One region of the Paenibacillus sp. FSL F4-0236 genome, then DNA from elsewhere that is predicted to be linked to it. Evidence: riboswitches for the same ligand, from Rfam matches in the RefSeq annotation. Region 1 holds a riboswitch; the other holds the start of a gene.

What was found. Region 1 has a riboswitch for thiamine pyrophosphate ahead of NSQ29_RS25335 (ABC transporter substrate-binding protein). Riboswitches for the same ligand answer to the same signal wherever they lie in the genome.
Region 2: another riboswitch for thiamine pyrophosphate. It lies ahead of NSQ29_RS14600 (ABC transporter ATP-binding protein); the one in region 1 lies ahead of NSQ29_RS25335 (ABC transporter substrate-binding protein).

What each region holds. Positions count from the first base shown of each region.
Region 1 is NZ_JBBOBK010000001.1:5,673,670-5,678,291, reverse strand. It holds gene NSQ29_RS25350 (ABC transporter ATP-binding protein) at 1-83, opposite strand, end outside; gene NSQ29_RS25345 (ABC transporter permease) at 100-861, opposite strand; gene NSQ29_RS25340 (thiamine-binding protein) at 858-1,151, opposite strand; gene NSQ29_RS25335 (ABC transporter substrate-binding protein) at 1,449-2,501, opposite strand; TPP riboswitch at 2,662-2,772, opposite strand; gene NSQ29_RS25330 (hypothetical protein) at 2,922-4,373, opposite strand; gene NSQ29_RS25325 (MFS transporter) at 4,454-4,622, opposite strand, start outside.
Region 2 is NZ_JBBOBK010000001.1:3,205,487-3,210,108, reverse strand. It holds gene thiD (bifunctional hydroxymethylpyrimidine kinase/phosphomethylpyrimidine kinase) at 1-248, opposite strand, end outside; gene thiM (hydroxyethylthiazole kinase) at 271-1,065, opposite strand; gene NSQ29_RS14610 (ABC transporter substrate-binding protein) at 1,106-2,140, opposite strand; gene NSQ29_RS14605 (ABC transporter permease) at 2,137-2,910, opposite strand; gene NSQ29_RS14600 (ABC transporter ATP-binding protein) at 2,891-3,586, opposite strand; TPP riboswitch at 3,852-3,955, opposite strand; gene NSQ29_RS14595 (amino acid ABC transporter substrate-binding protein) at 4,179-4,622, shown strand, end outside.

The DNA of each region.
Region 1 (4,622 bases):
TCAAGAGCAGGTGGTGCAGTATGAGCTTCAGGAGAGCTTATGTTTTCAGTTGTTCTTTGCTCTATTTGCGTCGCTTGAGACATACAGGCATCTTCCTTTCTATGAGTTACGGCGCGGTTTCCAGCGAACTAACCATTTTTCGAGCAAGGCGATAATCGCAAAAAGCACAAGACTAAGGAGCACAATAATAACAATAGCGACAAACATCCGATCCGTACGGTAAGCCGATTTTTGCAGCAGCATATAATAGCCAATCCCTTTATCCGCGCCAATCCACTCAGCGACCACGGCTCCCATAACCGCATAAGTAGCAGATATTTTCACACCGGAAAATAGTGCCGGGATAGAAGACGGAAGCTCCAGCTTGGTGAAGATTTGCCACTTGCTTGCGCCAGCCATTTTCATATAATTCATCATGACCTGATCACTTTGAGACAAGCCGCCCATTGCAGCGACAGCTACCGGGAAGAAGCATACCAGTGTAATCAGCACGATTTTGGGCAAAAGACCGAAGCCAAACCAGATGATAAGCAGTGGTCCGAGTGCGATAGAGGGAACATTTTGACTCAGAATAATGAGTGGATAAAAAGCCCGTCTAGCCCAAGGTAAAAGATGCAAAAGTAGAGCGACGATCAAGCCTACACCTGTACCAATAGGAAAACCGATTAATGTGAGTCGGAGCGTAGCCATCGTATGAGCCCAGAGACCTGAGGCATTACTGGTGGATTCGCGAGCAATATCAGCAGGACTCGGCAGAATCCAGGATTCGATATGGAATAGAGAAACAGATAACTGCCATACGGTTAAAAAGAAGACGACCGCCACAAGGGGCGGCCATATTAGCTTCCAGGTCGATCTCACGGCCGATATTTCTCCGTCAATTTATCCATGCTGATTCCGTTAGGGTTATGAGCGATTTTGATTTGGGAGATCACGCTTGGACTACCTGCCTCGATCAGCGCCTCCTGCATTTGACGTACAACCTCCAGAAGCTCGCTCAGTTCACCTTCCATAGTAGTTTCCAGTGGATTCACCTGATGTTTAACGCCGGATTTTTGAATAACTTCAATCGCTTTATCTACGTATGGGATGGAGTCCTCATTGTTTGGAGTCTTAGGAATTACTTGAATGCTTAATAATGTATTAGCCACAATAATCAATCCTCTCATTTTATAATGTAAGTTAAAAAGTCAACTTTGATAACGAAGTGTTTTCAGGAAGCAGATTCGGCGTCGAATCTTGAACGAACTTGGGAAGTCCGGTACTCACGTAGCACATCACTACGCTCCGTTCCTCCTTCCTCAAGTAACGTTCAACCTTCTTGGTTCTGAAAGCTGACTTTTTGAACTCTCATTGAAATAGGTAAGTTCAAGAAGCCAACTTTGAAAACGAAGTAATTCAGGAAGCAGATTCGGCGTCGAATCTTGAACGAACTTGGGAAGTCCGGTCTACTCCGCCGGTAAAAAATCATTCGTGAATGCACTAGCTGCATCCAGCGGTTTGTCCAGCAGCTTCAAATCATACATCCAGTCGCCGTAATTCTGCCAGACCTCGGTTTTTTGCTCTCCCCAGCGTGGGGCGTCGTCCTTATATTTCGGGCTAAGCCATTTTTGGCTAGCTAGGACAAGCTCGGCATCAAGGTCAGGCACAGCCTTGGATAATGTAGCGGCAGCCTCTTCTGGATGATCAATCGCATATTGATAACCCTTCGATGTGGCTTTCAGGAAAGCCTTCACCAAATCTGGATTCTCAGAAATCTGCTTCTCACTCGTGGTCAGCACAGGGGTGTAATAATCGAGCTGAGGCGCATAATCCTTCAAGTAGAGCATATCCAGAGGCTCACCACGCAGTTCGGCTTCAATACCGGTCCAAGCGTAGAAGATCCAAGCGAAATCAATGTCACGTTTGACTGCAGTAAAATAGTCAGCTTCACCAATACTGATTAGCTTCACCTTTTTCACATCGCCACCAACAGGGTCCATGATCGCCTTCATGGCTGCTTCCTCAGCGGGAGAGCCCCAACCTCCGTAAGTTTTACCCTCAAAATCTTTTGGTGATTTAATCTTGCGATCCACTGGAGCGGCGAATCCCGAAGTATTATGCTGAATAATGGCTGCAATCGAGACAAGGGGAACGCCTTGTAGACGAGCTAGAGTCAATCCTTCCTGAGCGCTGATTCCAAAAGCAGCTTCGCCAGAGGTAACCATAGTATCAGAACCCGCTGCGCCAGGTTGAACGATTTCTACATCCAGACCTTCTTCCGCGTAATAACCAAGATCCTTGGCTACGTATAGACCGGTGTGGTTCGTATTCGGTGTCCAATCCAGTGCAACCTTAACTTTGGTAAGCTCTTTTGGAGCATTTGATCCGGTCGCTGCATTCGATTCCGCAGCATTTCCTTTGTTTCTTCCGGCTGTATTCCCATTGTTGCTGCCGCATCCGGCAATCGCAAGAATGAGCATACAGGTGAGGCTAAGCATAAGTACTTTTTTGACTTGCATGTCTTCTTCTCTCCTTTAAGGTTGCCAGATCCCGTCATCCAACATGAACCATAAAGTGTAGTATGTACATTTCTTCTACATCTTTTGTGATCTACACAAAAAAAGCGCCCCGAGTGATCGGGACGCTGGCTTGGCGCAAGGTTAGTAAAGGTCACAGGGACCAAAACCAATTGGCGATTCCTACGCTGGCATTATCCAGATCAGGTATAAGGGTCAGTATCTTGTGGGATACAATCTCAGCCGGCCAATTCCAGCACCCCTGGTTCTATGAAGTTAACGGGTATTTCTCGCTTAAACGCTAATCGTCTTTATAAGGACGCTGAAGGCGTTTATGCTTGCATACGGTGTATTATAGACGGCTGTTCTCGGAATGTCTAGTAGCATGCTCCTAAATTTTTCAAATCTCTCCGTCCGTTTTCATTAATCCAGATCTTTATGTTTCTTGCGATGACGCCGCTTAAGCTCAGTAACCAGAGCACCTAGCGTAAGGACAACACTGATCATTATCCCGCTCATAATCACGAAAAGAGCAAGAAACTCAAAGGGGGAATAGCTAACCATCTTACTCCATTGAATCTTTCCATCCAGATCGTCAATGACTTGATTCATGCCATAAATCCCACTTACCACCGTAAATACAGTGAGGATCATCAGCAGATTATCCCGGCGCTTCGACTGGAACTTATCTTGATACTGAAAAAGGTCAGTCAAGGTTTCTTTTACTTCCTCGAACAGAGCGTCGTTCCCGTATACTTTACGCAGCTGAAGAAAAATCTCCCGTCCTTGCGACTGTGAAATCAGCTCCAAGAAATAGAACTTTGCCGAGAATTTATTAATCGAGTAGATTAAATTATCGATCTCATCATAATCGTGGTTTATGCGTAGTCGGGAATGCATATTTGCCAGCTTTAGCAGAACGATTTTGTGGAAAATATTGAGTAGAAATCCGTAATAATATTGCCCGTACATCTGGTTGGCGAGGCTAACGGCGATCTTTGGTTCAGCTCGGGTTAGACAGCAAAAGGTCTGCTCATTCATCATATAATACGAGTCTGGGCCCCATCGATTATAGGAATGCTCATGACAGTAGTTCGCAATATACGCTGGATCGCTGGCACTGGCATAGGGCTTCCCGTTCAGATCAATTCCATCAAGCTGAGAGGCGCGATAGCGTATATTTATACTAATCTCATCAGAATCCCCTTCACTCTGAAAGCCATAAAAGGCTTGCACCTGCATTCTTTCATCTACGAAAAAGGGAAGGGTCTCGAAATAAGCCCCATTGATATCCGAGTGATCCAGAAAAGGCTCCAGTCCATCCACCAGATTTCGGAAGACAAAATCCTCTACCATCTCATAGGTCTGTTCCCCGCAATGGATATAGGTGTAGTCATCCTGTACGAAGGTATTCTCAAGCGTCCGGAAGCGGTCCGCGAATTCCAGTGCAATACTAAAGGGAATCGAATCCCCCTCAAGCTGGACACGTATCGTCACAAATCCAAGCTGAAAAGGACATATGAATATATCCGTCGAGAGAATTTTAAAAAATATAGACTGCTGAGGAATCTCTAGAATACAGTCCAGATTATTGACTCTGGAAAAGCGGCGGAAAGAGTCTACATCCTTCTTGCGTGGAAAAAGAATGTGTGCAGCAAACGGTAAATAGGTGCGCTCCATCCGTTCATGGGAAACACAGTGATCTTCTCCGTAATAGGCATTTTCTAACTCTTTATTATCCAGAAAAAAACGTGTGAAGCCATCATCCTGCAATTGTTGGATAAGCTTCTTAGAATCACCCTTTTTTATTGAAAAGGGAAAAATAAACTGCATAAGCGCAGTATGTAATAAAGGCTCAGTTGAAAGCTTATCCATTCATCGTCCATCCTTGTGCTCAGAATATGCTTATAGATGACATTACCCTAAAAGGATTAGGTTGATACCATTTTAACATTCTAAATACTGGAACTCTTTCTTTGGACTGCTTGCCTGGATTGGAACCTCCATGCGGCAATGCTCAGCAAGAACAAGAAGGCGGCAAAACCGGCAAGTAATCCAGCAGTTTGTACCACCTTTAGATGGTCCATAGACCAGCCCATGAATAGGGGCAGCAGAGCTCCACCG
Region 2 (4,622 bases), 2.5 Mb from region 1:
CTGTTAAAAAGCATCCCGGTCTTCACAGCATCCGGCTTCAGATCAAGTCCAATGGAATCAAGCTGCTGAATAATAGCTTCCAGTGTCAACGGATAAACGCCTTGAACTCCGAGGGTGTTCTGGGCTGTCACAGCCGTAAGAGCACTCATTCCATATACAGAAAGCTCCTGAAAGGTTTTTAGATCTGCTTGGATGCCAGCGCCACCACCGCTATCCGATCCGGCTATAGTTAAAGCTTTATATATCATCATTGTTCACTCCTTAGGGTTGTTATCTGAGTTGCTTGATTATTGATTTATCTTGGTAAGTTTCAGCTGTGACCAAGCTCAATTGATTTAGAAACTCGATTTGAAAGCTACCCGGACCTTGTCCAGTCGTTAGTTCAGCGGCGATTTCAGCAGCCACTCCATAGAAGGAGAGGGCTTCGACTGCGGCTTCAAGAGATGCTCCTTCACTTACCGCTAGAAATGCACCGACTACTGCACTTAGCAGACAACCGGTTCCCGTTACTTTCGTTAGAATAGGGTGACCGTTGCTGGCAATGTAGGTGTTATCTCCATTTGTGATGACATCGTCTTTTCCGGTGATGATAACTACACAGCCTAACTTCCGCGCGGCTGTCTCAGCCAAGACGACTACGTCGCCATCCCCTTCGCCTGCATCTACCCCTTTAATAGACCAGCTTTCACCAATGACATTGGCAACTTCAGCTACATTGCCACGTAGAGCGGTAATCTGCATCTCATTCACTAGCTTTTGAGTGACCGCTGTTCGATAAGAAGTGGCTCCCGCACCCACTGGATCAAGAACTAAGGGAACGCTGTGCTTATTCGCAGATTGTCCCGCGAGCACCATGGATTGAATGGCGTAGTCATTCAGTGTGCCGATATTTAGAACTACGGCAGATGAAAATGCGGCGATATCGACCACTTCCTCGTGAGCATCCGCCATAAAGGGGGAGGCACCGAGCGCCAAAAGACCGTTGGCTGTGAAATTGGCTACGACGATGTTGGTGATATTGTGGACCAGTGGATTGGATTCCCGTACTTTGGATAGATAACTCATGATTATTCCTCCTCAAGTTTTATTAGCGAATAGTTAATGTTTAAAGATTAATAAAAGCATCCTCAGCTTCGATGTCAGTAGACAGTAAATCATTGTCCGATAGCCACTGTCTAACCTTCTCCCAAGACGCTGGCGCTTGATATCCAAAATCTTGATCACCCGCATTCATTAGCGGTAGTAGAATCGCCAGGCTCTTCTCTTCAATTTGCTTATCGAGTGGAAAGGTCTCATCTTCGTGTGCAAGCAGCAAATTTAACGCTTTTTCCGGATTATCCTGCACAAATTGTTGTCCTTTTGTAATTGTATTTACAAACTTTTTGAAATAGGATTCAGAATTTTGTATTCCTTGATCGCTGGCGACAAGGACTAGCTCATAATAATCGGGGACTCCGTAATCCGTGGGATTGAACGAGTTCACGGGATGACCTTCTTTTTCCAAGATTAATTGTTCGTGGTTAATGAACCCTCCCATAATGGCATCCACTTGCCCCGTCGCAATCGCCGGAATAAGGTCAAAGCCTACGTCGATTAATTTGCTGGCCTTAGGGTCACCCCCATCGTTCTGGATCATCGTACGAATCATGGCTTCATAAAGAGGAATGGAAGAATACCCAATCTGTTTACCTGTGAGGTCTTTGGGACTATGAATGTCACCAGCCTGAGGTACCATTAAATGATTAAGCGGATGCCTCACAATCGCTGCAATCGAACGTACTGGAATGTTCTCACTGCGTGCCATGAGCACCTGAGGTTGATAGCTAAGCGCTAAATCGATTTGATTCGCTGCTACAAGCTTCAGTGCGTCATTGCTGTCTGCGGGCATTTGGATCTCTACGTCCAGACCTTCCTCTTGGAAATAACCATTCTGCTCAGCAGCATATAAAAAAGAGTGAACGGCATTGGGATACCAATCGAGCATAATCGTCAGCTTGTGCGTTTGTTTAATTTCGTTATTAGATGAATTAGCAGGAGGACTACTTACATTGGATGCTTTTCCGCAACTGGTGAAGATTAGGAGTGAACATATGAGAAATACGGGAATAAGCCATTTTCTTTGGAAATTAAAATCATTCATTGCTTAGATCCTCTTTTCTTTAAAAATAATGGTTCGAGCAGAGCTATCATCAGAAACAACACTACACCGAGCGCGGACAACAGAAATACAGCGGCGAACATTTCGGCACTTTGCATATTTCCGGCCATCCTTCTGCTAAAGTAACCGAGTCCTTTGCTGCCGCCGAGCCATTCGCCGATGGTTGCTCCAATCACGCAGTACACAATGGATAGCTTTAGTCCTGAGAAAAAAGAGGGCAGCGCCAGCGGGATTTGGGTTTTAGCAAGCAGTTGCCAGCGGTTTGCGCCAAATGTTAACAATAAGTCTTTGTAGGCTGGACCACTTGTACGAAGTCCGTCATATGTACTCACAACGACTGGAAAAAAAGCAGTTAGAAACACAACAGCCACTTTGCTCCACAGCGTATACCCTAACCACATAATAAAAATGGGGGATAGCGCGATTAACGGGATCGTCTGACTGATAATAAGGAACGGATAGATGGCCTTTTCAAGGGGGCGAAATAAGAACATTCCGGTGCCCAGCAGTGAACCACAGATAACCGAGAGAACAAAACCTACCAATATTTCCTGCAGTGTCGCCATTAAATGCGGTCTGAGTAATTGCCTGTGTTCGATCAATGCGATACCTATTGAAGAAGGTGCAGGTAGGATAAAGGCTGGAATCAAGTGAAGACGAACAGCTGATTCCCAGATCACAAGAATGAACAATAGCAGTAGAATGAAGGGGCCGTAATTGTTTAAATATTTTTTAAAAGGTATGGGATGCATACAGTCTCCGCTCCAACTCTTCCCGTAACGCTATAAACCGGGGTTCATAGTTCATCTTGTAATGTCTTGGCCTCGGTAAATCAACGACGATCTCCTGTAATTCGCTATGCACGCCTCCAGACAATAAATAAATCCGATCGCTTAGTAACAGCGCTTCCTCTAGATCATGGGTGATGAGCATCGCAGTTTGATCCAGCTCATCCCAAAGCTCCAACAGCCAACGGTGTATCTCACGTTTGTTCATAGCGTCGAGCGCTCCAAATGGCTCATCTAACAGCATAAGACCGGCCCCGCCGCCAGCTACAAGCGTTCGTAGAAATGCGACTCGCTGTTTCATGCCACCCGATAGCTCATGGGGATAAGCCCTCTCTACATCGGCCAAACCGAAGCGTGACAGCATTTCCCGAATGTGAGAGATCGTCTGTTGTTTACTAAACCTTGGTTTAATCTCCCAGGGCAAAAGACAGTTGTCGAGCACGGTTCTCCAAGGCAGCAGCAAATCCTGCTGAGGCATGTATGCGATCTGACCTAAGCGAGTAGAGGATGACGAGTTCGAATGAATTTTTATTTTCCCATGAGTGGGTTCGAGTAAGCCTGCTATAGTTTTGAAAAGCGTACTTTTTCCGCATCCGCTAGCCCCAATGACAGAAACAAACTCACCTTGCCTGATATCCATGGATAGATCTGCGAATACAGGGGGTTGTTCTGATTCCGGAAAAGAGTAGGTTAAGCCTTGAATGGATAGGATTGTCGTGATGATCGAACCTCCTAAAAATTTGTGAGCGTTGGCTTCTTGGAAAGCATCGTACAAAACTTGCTTCGAAAGCCTACGCTTAAGTTTTGTGATTGATTGTAAACAAATAAAGACCCATTCATTTCCGGTGGGAAATAAATGGGTCAAAAAGTTCATTCAGCATAGGAACACTAAAAATGCATGGGATGAAAATTCTGCTCCACTTCCCTCCGCTGGTATGATCCAGATCAGGTTCCAAGGGTCCGGAGCTTGAAGCTCCGTCTCAGTCGGCCGACTCCCCTAGTGAAATAACAGGTCCATATTTAATTTGTTTATAAATATACCATATCTTTCTGAGATGTAAAGAGAGGATCTTGTGAAGGATTATTCTAAGAATGGGTAATATAAGGGTAGAGATTTACCTAATATTACAATTCCGATGAATATAATCGGAAAAAATCATTGACGGTAAACATCAGCCAGTGTAGTATACAATTTACCGGATGAATTCCGGGTAAAGAGAGGGGAATTAATAATGAAAAAACTAAGTTTAACTATTCTATTGGCGTTAACCGTGGTGTTTGTAGCGGCCTGCGGCAATAATTCGAATACCGATACTTCTAAAAATTCTTCAGCTGGAACGAATGGTGGAAATACAGCCACTGCGCAAAACAGCCTGGAAGCTGTTAAAGCTAGCGGCAAATTGCGTATAGGAACAGAAGGGACGTATGCACCCTTTACTTATCATGACGCTTCGGGGAAACTGACCGGCTTTGACGTAGAAATTGCTGAGGAAGTAGCGAAGCGCCTCGGTGTTGAACCAGAATTTTTTGAGACACAGTGGGACGGTATTTTTGCTGGGATGGATGCCAAGCGTTTTGATGTTATTTTTAACGAAGTATCCATTAATGAAGATCGTAAAGTGAAATATGATTTCTCTGAACCGTATATCGTATCTAAAGCGGTATTGATAGTGAGT